DNA from 3 places in the Ensifer sp. ENS03 genome. Region 3 is predicted to be linked to each of the others. Evidence: predicted binding sites of a transcription regulator. Region 3 holds the regulator's gene; each other region holds the start of a gene.
What was found. Region 3 encodes LexA, which represses DNA repair genes until DNA is damaged. Its sites were predicted from a motif close to TGTTCNNNNTGTGTTCNG; they were not measured.
Positions count from the first base shown of each region.

Region 1 (3,273 bases), on a different contig from region 3:
ACCGTGCCGGCCTCGGCCTCGCCGGAAGCGGGCTCCGAGTTCAGAACCTTGATGCGCTCCGGCCTGCCGGCGATCTCAAGTTCGAACCAGGCGCCCGGAAATGGCGACAGGCCGCGGATATGGTCGTGGACCTCGCGGGCGGGACGGGCGAAATCGATGCGGGTTTCCGTTTTGCTGATCTTCTGGGCGTAGACGACGCCGTCCTCGGCCTGGACCGTCAGCGGCAGATCGTCGGCCTCGAGTTTTGCCATCGCTTCTCGCATCAGACTGGCGCCGACCTGCATCAGGCGATCGTGCAATTCTCCCCCGGTCATCGTCTCGCCGATCTGAACCGTCTTGGTGAGGGCGACCGGGCCGGTATCGAGCCCCTTTTCCATCTTCATCACCATCATGCCGGTCTCATGATCGCCGGCCATGATCGCGCGCTGGATTGGGGCTGCACCGCGCCAGCGCGGCAGCAGCGAGGCGTGGCCGTTGTAGCAGCCGAGCTTGGTGCCGGTGAGGATGGCCTCGGGCAGAAGCAGGCCATAGGCGACGACGACGGCGACGTCGGCGTCGAAATCACGGAAGGTCTGGCGGTCCGCCTCGTCCTTGAAGTTGACCGGCGTCAGCACCGGAATGCCCAGAAGCTCGGCCGCCTGATGCACCGGCGATTTCTGCAGATCGAGCCCGCGGCGGCCACCCGGCCGCGGTGGCTGGGTGTAGACGGCGACGATCTGATGACCGGCCTCGGCAAGTGCCGCCAGTGTCGGCACCGAAAATTCCGGTGTGCCCATGAAGATGATGCGAAGCGACAAGGCGGTAACTCCGTCCTTTCAGATCACTTCATGCGGGGAAACGGCGAAATGATCTCATTCTCTAAAAACAGGACAATTCCAGGAAAGCCGTTTCACGCTCTTCCTGGAATGTTCAATGGGTTCCCGCCTTCAAAATTTCGCGTGATCTTCCGCGATCGAAGGCTCAGATCGCCTTTGCGCCGCGCGTCTTGGCAGCCTTGGTGAACTTGCGGATCACCATGTCGCGCTTGAGCTTGGAGATGTGGTCGATGAACAAAACGCCGTTCAGGTGGTCGATCTCGTGCTGCAGGCAGGTGGCGAGCAGGCCTTCGGCCTCGATCGTCTGTTCCTTGCCGTCGCGGTCGAGGTGCTTGACGGTGATGACGGCGGGGCGCTCGACCTCGGCGTAGTAGTCCGGAATCGACAGGCAGCCTTCCTCGTAAACCGAATAGGTGTCGGACGAAGCGACGATCTCGGGGTTGATGAAGACAAGCGGCGTCTTCTCGTCGCCCTCTTTCGAAACGTCGAGCACTAGCATGCGCCTGGCGACGCCGACCTGGATCGCGGCAAGGCCGATGCCGGGGGCATCGTACATGGTTTCGAGCATGTCATCGGCCAGACGGCGGACGTCCGCGTCGACGGTTTCGATCGGCGTTGAAACCTGGCGAAGCACAGGATCGGGAAGGATGATAAGCGGCTTGATGGTCATGATGCTCCCATAGCCGATCTTTCCATCGACGCGCAAGGAAATTGCCTTGCCACCTGCGGCACCCGCTCGTCCCTCGTCGGGCGTTAACCGCCGCGCACATATGTTCTTGTTTTGATCTACACTTCGCGAGAGAATCTGTTAGGTTTGGCGCATGGAACCCGCGCCCCTTCCCTTCGCCCAACCGTTGTTTTTCATCGGCACCCTGCCGATTACCCTGGGCCATCTGGCGATTGCCGCCGGCCTTGTGCTGGCTGTTGCCGGCCTGATGGCGCTCTCGCGCCGGCGCAATCCCCGCGACGACGAGCGGCAGGAACAGATGGCAATGCTGCTGGCAGCACAGACGGAGATGCAAGGGCGGGTCGCGGCCATGGCCGAGGTGTTCGGCGCCCGGCAGGCGGAGCTCAACCAGACGCTCAGCCAGCGCATCGACGGCATGACCCATCGCATCGGCGCCTCGATCAGCGAGCAGACCAAGGCGACACACGAGAACCTGCGCCGGCTGCAGGAGCGCCTCGCGGTCATCGACACGGCCCAGAACAACATCCAGTCGCTCGCCAAGGACATGGCCGGACTTCAGGCGATTCTATCGAACAAGCAGACGCGCGGCGCCTTCGGCCAGTCGCGCATGGAAGCGATTATCGCCGACGGGCTGCCGATGGGTGCCTTCGAATTTCAGGCGACGCTGTCGAACGGGGTGCGGCCCGACTGCACCATCCGCATGCCGAACGGCCAGCCGCCGCTGGTCATCGACGCCAAATTTCCGCTCGAAGCCTGGAACGCGATGCGGGATGCTCCGACCCCGGAGCGGCGCCAGCAGATCGCCCAACTCTTTCGCCGCGACATGGAAACGCACGTGCGCGACATCGCCGGCAAGTACCTGATCCCAGGTGAAACGCAGGACACCGCCTTCCTCTTCGTACCCTCGGAATCGATCTTTGCGGAGATCCACGAGCATTTCGAAGCGATCGTGCAAAAGGCGCATCGCCAGCGGATCGTCATCGTCTCGCCCTCCCTGCTGCTGTTGTCGATCCAGGTGATCCAGGCGATCCTCAAGGATGCGCGCATGCGCGAGCAGGCGCACCTGATCCAGGGCGAAGTCGCGCGGCTGATGGAGGATCTCGGCCGTCTCGACGAGCGCGTGCGCAAGCTGCAGGGCCATTTCGCCATGAGCCAGAAGGATGTCGAGGACATCCTCGTTTCCTCCAGCAAGCTCACCCGCCGCGGGGCCAAGATCGAGGCCCTAGAGCTGCAAGCGGAAGGCGGCACACGGGACGCGGACGAACCACGTGCCGCGGTCGACAATCGGGTCGGGCAATTGCGCCTGCGGGTGGTTGACGAGGACTGAGGCTGTCGGGCACTCTCCGGCCCAATTCGCAAAGCCGACAGGATAGTTTCACATGATTACTGTTTTTGGGTCCATCAACATGGATCTGATCGCCACCACCGCGCGCCTTCCGAAGCCCGGCGAAACCGTCGCCGGCACCAGCTTCTCGACCGCCGCCGGCGGCAAGGGCGCAAACCAGGCGCTGGCCGCACGGCGTGCCGGCGCGACGGTGCAGATGGCAGGCGCGGTAGGAAAGGACAGCTTTGCCGACGGCGCGCTCGAACTGTTGAAGGGTGCGGGCGCCGACCTGTCGTTGACCAAGACGGTCAGCGAGCCGACCGGCACCGCCCATATCCTCGTCGGCGGTGACGGCGAAAATGTCATCGTCGTCGTCGCCAGCGCCAATGCGACGGTCGATGAAGCCGATGCGGTGAAGGCCGTCGACGGCATGAAGCCCAGCGATA
Region 1 covers NZ_JACVAV010000001.1:361,779-365,051, reverse strand. The annotation lists gene fmt (methionyl-tRNA formyltransferase) at 1-797, opposite strand, end outside; gene def (peptide deformylase) at 961-1,485, opposite strand; gene IB263_RS01855 (DNA recombination protein RmuC) at 1,637-2,830, shown strand; gene IB263_RS01850 (ribokinase) at 2,883-3,273, shown strand, end outside.
Region 1: IB263_RS01855 (DNA recombination protein RmuC) is a predicted target of LexA. The motif match lies at 1,587-1,604, and genes of this name have one in related genera.

Region 2 (3,273 bases), on a different contig from region 3:
GGTGGTTGCCGCCACCAGCGTGAACTTCGAAAGGTCGATCTTCACCGACCGCGCCGCCGGGCCTTCGCCGATGATGAGGTCGAGCTGGAAGTCCTCCATCGCAGGATAGAGGATTTCCTCGACGGCCGGATTGAGCCGGTGGATTTCGTCGATGAAGAGCACGTCGCGCTCTTCGAGATTGGTGAGCAGGGCCGCGAGATCGCCGGCCTTGGCGATCACAGGGCCGGAAGTCGAGCGGAAATTGACGCCGAGCTCCTTGGCCATGATCTGCGCCAGCGTCGTCTTGCCGAGACCGGGAGGGCCGACGAAGAGCACGTGGTCCAGCGCCTCGCCGCGGTTTTTCGCCGCCTCGATGAAGATCTTCAGGTTGGCGCGCGCTTCCGCCTGGCCGGTGAAGTCATCCAGCGTCTGCGGGCGCATGGTCGCATCGAGGTCTTCACCGCGCTTTTCCGGCGTTATCAGGCGTGCGGAGTCAGTCATGCGTTCGTTCCATTCGGTCGGGCAGCTCAGCGCTGCAACCCGTCATCATGCCGGGCACGATGCGTTCTGCCTTCTGTGCCCAGCCAAGGCAAGCGTTCATCGCGCCAGTTCTTTCAGGCCAAGGCGAATGAGCTTGGCGCTGTCGCCGCCTTCGCCGCCGTTCTTCAAGGCCGCCGCAACGGCATTGGCCGCCTGGTCGCGCGAGTAGCCGAGATTGGTGAGCGCCGAAACCGCATCGGAAACCGGCGCGGAGGCGACGCCTTCGCCAAGCTCCTGCTTGAGGCCGATCGAGGCCGACATCTCGCCGGCGAAGGACGGCGCCTTGTTCTTCAGTTCCGTGACGATGCGCACCGCCACCTTGGGCCCGACACCGGGCGCACGGGAGACGGAGGTCTTGTCCTGCAGCGCGATCGCATTGGCCAATTCCCCCGGCGTCAGGGTGGAAAGCACGGCCAGCGCCACTTTCGAGCCGACCCCCTGCACGCTCTGCAACAGCCGGAACCATTCCCGCTCCAGCGCCGTCAGGAAGCCGAACAGCTTCAACTGGTCTTCGCGCACATACGTCTCGATGAAGAGCACCGCCGCCTCGCCCGCCGATCCGAGCCTGGACAGCGTGCGCGCCGAACAAAAGGCAACGTAGCCGACGCCATGCACATCGAGCACGACGTGATCCTCGGCGATCTCGTCGATGGTACCCTTCAATTTGCCGATCATGTGGCGTCTCTCGCGGTGGGTTCTGGATGGTCATCGGACCATCGGAAATTATCGTGTCGGGCGCAACTACGCCATCAATGCGGCAAGCCGGCTCGTCACCGATTGCCGGTTGTGGGCATGGCAGATAGCGATCGCCAGTGCGTCCGCCGCATCGTTGCCCTTGAACTCGGCCTTCGGCATCAGAACCTTCAGCATCATGTGGATCTGCTGCTTCTCGCCATGGCCGACACCGATCACCGCCTTCTTGACCGCGTTCGGCGCATATTCGGCGACCCTGAGGCCTGCGCGTGCCGGCACCAGCATGGCGATGCCGCGCGCCTGGCCGAGTTTCAGCGTCGCTGTCGCGTCCTTGTTGACGAAGGTCTGCTCCACCGCCGCCTCGTGTGGCTGATAGCTGTGCACCACCTCGGCAAGGCCGTCATGCAGCTGGCAAAGTCTGGAGGCGAGGTCCATGTCACCATCCGACGTCACCGTGCCCGAGGCGACGAAACGCAACGAATTGCCGAGCGTCTCGATGATGCCCCAGCCGGTACGACGGAGCCCCGGATCGATGCCGATGATGCGAATCGTGGTCTGCATGAATTTCACCCTATGATGTCAGTCCGGACGCTGCCAGCAAAAAGTGAACAAAACAAAAACATACGCACAGTTGAGGCGCGGCCTCAGGTTTTCTTCGGCACCGGCCTTGGATTGAGGAAAATTGAGCTTACATAGCCTTGCATCAATTTCTCTCAATAAAGGCCTTTGCCATGGCGACTTTCTCCGTCCTCGATCTTTCCCCGATCACTGAAGGCGGCAGCGTCGCCCAATCGCTGGAGAATTCGCGTCGTCTGGCCCAGGCGGCCGAGGAGAACGGCTACACCCGCTTCTGGCTGGCCGAACATCACGGCATGAAGGGCATCGCCAGTGCGGCGACCTCGATCGTGATCTCGCACGTGGCGGCAGCGACGAAGACGATCCGTGTCGGCTCCGGCGGCATCATGCTGCCGAACCACTCGCCGCTTGTCATCGCCGAACAGTTCGGAACGCTCGCCGCCCTCTACCCCGGCCGCATCGACCTCGGCCTCGGCCGTGCGCCCGGAACCGACATGCGCACCGCCCAGGCCCTCCGACGCAACATGGAGGCGAGCGGCAACAACTTCCCGAACGACGTCGTCGAACTGCAGGCACTGCTCGGCCCCGTCGCCGAGGACCAGAAGATCATCGCCGTGCCCGGCGCCGACACCAATGTGCCGATCTGGCTGCTCGGCTCAAGCCATTTCAGCGCCCATCTCGCCGGCATGCTCGGCCTGCCCTTCGCCTTCGCCTCGCATTTCGCGCCGGACATGCTGCTCTCGGCGCTGGAGATCTACCGCGAGCGCTTTACCCCCTCCGAGACCCTTGCCAAGCCGCAGGTGATGGTCGGCGTCATGGGGGTTGCCGCCGATACGGACGAGGAGGCGAACTACCTCTTCACCTCCATGCAGCAATCCTTCGTGGCCCTGCGCCGCAACGCGCGCGGGCAGTTTCCGCCGCCGGTCCAGTCGATGGATGGGCTCTGGAGCTATGACGAGAAGATCTTCGTCGACCATTCGATGATGTATGCGGTGGTCGGAGGGCCAGAGACGATCCGGCGCAAGATCGGGGCGTTCCTCGAGCAGACAAAGGCCGACGAACTGATCATCTCCATGCCGATCTTCGACATGCAGGCGCGGCTGAATTCGCTTCGCCTCTTCGCCGACGCCCAGCGCGATCTCGCCAAGGCGGCGTAAAGCCGGCCGATCAGATTGCCCCGAAAGCGGGTGCGATCTCTTCCAGATTGGCAAAGAACCGATCCGGCCCGAGCCCTTGCAGGAAGACCGGGTCGGCATAGCCCCAGGCAACCGCACCGGCCGCCACGCCCGCCTTTCGCGCCGCATCGATATCGCGCGCCTCGTCGCCGATCGCCAGGATGCGAGCCGCATCGAGGCCGGAGTGCCGGATCGCACGCTTGAAGTGCTGTGCCTTGCCGAAAAGCGCGGCACCGCATTCGAAGAGATCAATCGTCGCTGCCGCCTCGCCGAGTGCGGCGCGAATACCCTGCTCCGCGTTCGAACTCAC
Region 2 covers NZ_JACVAV010000005.1:168,430-171,702, forward strand. The annotation lists gene ruvB (Holliday junction branch migration DNA helicase RuvB) at 1-480, opposite strand, end outside; gene ruvA (Holliday junction branch migration protein RuvA) at 577-1,194, opposite strand; gene ruvC (crossover junction endodeoxyribonuclease RuvC) at 1,261-1,773, opposite strand; gene IB263_RS19275 (LLM class flavin-dependent oxidoreductase) at 1,944-2,945, shown strand; gene IB263_RS19280 (HAD hydrolase-like protein) at 2,956-3,273, opposite strand, start outside.
Region 2: ruvC (crossover junction endodeoxyribonuclease RuvC) is a predicted target of LexA. The motif match lies at 1,817-1,834, and genes of this name have one in related genera.

Region 3 (3,273 bases):
CGACGCGCCCCTCGAAGGCCAGCGCCAAGGTGTTTTTGCGAACGAATTCGGTAAAGAAGTCGGTGTTGGAAAAGTTGACGACAAGGGCCTTGGCTCCGGTCAGATCAACACCGAACGCAACGGCCGGCCACTGACGACCACGGTCGAGCTGCAAGGCAACATCGTATTCCCGCTGCGGCTCGATGGATTTCCATTCGGCATTGCCGATCGAAAGAAACGCCAGGTTCGTCGATCCCCGCGGATAAAAGCCGATACGAAGGATAGCGCCGGCGTCATAGCTCGTCGCCGCGTAACACGAGCCTCCCAGGGAAGGATCGGATCCCACCGTCCAGGCGTTGATCCGTTTCCAGATATTCGAACGCCCTTCTTCAGCAGACGCCGCTCCAGCCGTGAGCAACAGGCCGAGCACCACCAACGACAATCTATGCATGCAACCACCCCACTTTCCACGCAAAGTTATCTTTTTTTAGAGGCCTGTCGAGACGGTGAAGGCCCTTCCCCGCAGGGATTTTTGCGCGCCCCAGGCCCGATGCGAAAGCTGGCAGCTCCGATGCATTCTCCGCGCCGGTCCATAAAGAACGGCCGAGACGAGGTTGAGATGGAGCGGCTGGCGCAAATCAGCCACAGCCTGCGGGCAAAGAGCTGTTGAACAAGGCAGAGTGATCGCCATGCTTGCTGGACTTCGGAACGAAAGCGCGGTTCACATCGTTTACCACCCCGTAGTCCCACCCCTTCATCAAGTGGACGATCACCGTGCTTGCCGCCCTGCTTCTCGCTTCGATAGTCGCATCGCCCAATATGCCTGACGTCAAGCTCAGTGCCGCGACGGTGGATGAACTCCAGACCGATTTCGAACGGGCCGTGCCGTGCCATCAGATCGATGGACGCAATGTTTGGAAGGGCGCGCTCGCGTTCTACATCCAGTCCTTCGTTTATGACGGCGATACGCCCGTTGCGACCGATGCGGCCGACGCAGTGCTTCCGGAAGACAACAGCGCCGAAACGGTGAAGGAGTTCGAAGACGCCTGCTCGGCCTCGCAAGCGACTTAAGTCTCTCCGCGAAGAGAGCCGCGATTCGTTCGAATCACGCGCGCGACCGGCCTGCCCGGCGCTGTTTTGGGACGCAACCGTCGCCGAAAACCGCCCCGCTCCCGCAAAAGTGACCAATCGCCCCCCACAGAAGCAGCCAATTGCCTGAATTCACGGAATTTTAGGCACTTGCGGAACACATATGGAACAGATAGTGTCTGTTCTTGATTTGTTTCACGCCTCTGGAGCGACGTGCCATGCTGACCCGCAAGCAACAGGAATTGCTTCTGTTCATCCACGAACGCATGAAGGAGTCGGGCGTACCGCCGTCTTTCGATGAAATGAAGGACGCGCTCGACCTGGCGTCGAAGTCCGGCATTCACCGTTTGATCACGGCGCTCGAAGAGCGCGGGTTCATTCGCCGGTTGCCGAACCGGGCGCGCGCGCTCGAAGTCATCAAGCTTCCGGAAGCCTACGCCGCCGGCCAGCAACAGCCGCGCAGAGGCTTCTCGCCGAGCGTGATCGAGGGCAGCCTCGGAAAGCCGCCGGCCGCCGCTCCTGCCACGCCGAAGCCGGCGCCGGTCGCCGAAAGCACGTCTGTTTCCGTCCCGGTGATGGGGCGCATCGCTGCCGGCGTGCCGATCTCGGCGATCCAGAACAACACCCATGACATTACCGTTCCGCTCGACATGATCGGCAGCGGCGAGCATTACGCCCTCGAAGTAAAGGGCGATTCGATGATCGAGGCCGGCATCTTCGATGGCGACACGGTGATCATCCGCAACGGCAACTCGGCCAATCCCGGCGACATCATCGTGGCGCTCGTGGACGACGAGGAAGCGACGCTGAAGCGCTTCCGTCGCAAGGGCGCGTCGATTGCACTCGAAGCGGCCAACCCCGCCTACGAGACGCGCATTTTCGGACCGGATCGCGTGAAGATCCAGGGCAAGCTCGTCGGGCTGATCCGCCGCTACCATTGAATTCCAGGCAGAACGCCGAATCAAAAGAGCCTCGCCACAGAAAGTGGCGAGGCTCTTTCCATTTAAGGCGACCTGAAATCCAGATCGCTTATTCGTGGATCGTGTATTCGCCGAGTTCGCAGAGATCCTGCGTGTCCTCGGTCGTATCGAGGGCCGAGCCTTCCTCGAATTCGAATCGCATGTCGTATTTGCAGACGTCCCGCCCGTCGGATATGGTGATCTCCATGCTCTCGCCGGGGTTCAGGACCTGCCGACCGAAAACATCGTCTTCCCATTCATTGACGCCGACCGGCGACGTATAGAAATTCGTCAGTACCGCGCCGGTGTTGTTCTTCAGCTGGAAAACCAGGTCGTCCGCGCGCGCCTCCATAGCGGTCGCCGCAAAACACGCCAACGCCGTCAGGATCAGTCTCTTTTTCATTGATGCCATTGCCTCCGTTCTTAATGTTGACGGACGCTACCGATGCGGTTGATCTCAGCGGAGTCATCGTTCCCCCTCTACCGAATTCACCGAAGCGATAAGATCCGACGGAGGCATAGGAGACGTGGCTTGCGCGGACGTGGGGTCGCGAATTTTACCGCGCTGCCCTAAGGCAGAACGCCAAACCAAATTTAACGAGGTGAGATTATTGGAGGCCTCGCCCGGAATTGAACCGGGGTACAAGGATTTGCAGTCCTCTGCGTCACCACTCCGCCACGAGGCCTCACAGCTCGGATAACCAAGCGTTGGCGCGGATTTAGAATGATTGCAGAAAAACCGCAAGAGGCATTTTCTGAAAAACGCGCCGTCGAATTGCAGGACGGATACTTTCCACAGAACGATCGACGATGTCCGCCGATCGTCTCCCAGCTGATCTCAGCACCAGGGCGTCGGGCGCCCTTCCCACGGCCGCACGAGCCCCTCGGAAACGAGTACACGTCCAAGAGATTGGTCACCGCGTGTGACCAGGCGCAGTTTCTCGCCGGCCTTGGCATCTGATCGCCCTCCCGCCGAGATCAGCCTGAAGTCGCCAGCATTCAGCAATTCGCGCAGGCGCTGCTTGGCGTAGAAGCCGCGCGAACGCTCCTTGTCGCAGCTTGCCTGGCGGATTCGCGGTGCATCGACATCGGCGACGCGGATCGTCTCGCCATGGAAGACGAAGGTCGCGCCATCGATCACGCAGTTGTCGTTGCGAATGCCGCAAAAATAGAACTGATCGGTACGGATGGATGCCGTCTTCACCTCTTCATTCGGCCGCACGAGAGGGGTTGGCGGCGTGACGCC
Region 3 covers NZ_JACVAV010000007.1:54,301-57,573, forward strand. The annotation lists gene IB263_RS22430 (hypothetical protein) at 1-415, opposite strand, end outside; gene IB263_RS22435 (hypothetical protein) at 754-1,050, shown strand; gene lexA (transcriptional repressor LexA) at 1,287-2,009, shown strand; gene IB263_RS22445 (hypothetical protein) at 2,098-2,439, opposite strand; tRNA gene IB263_RS22450 (tRNA-Cys) at 2,640-2,713, opposite strand; gene IB263_RS22455 (thermonuclease family protein) at 2,866-3,273, opposite strand, start outside.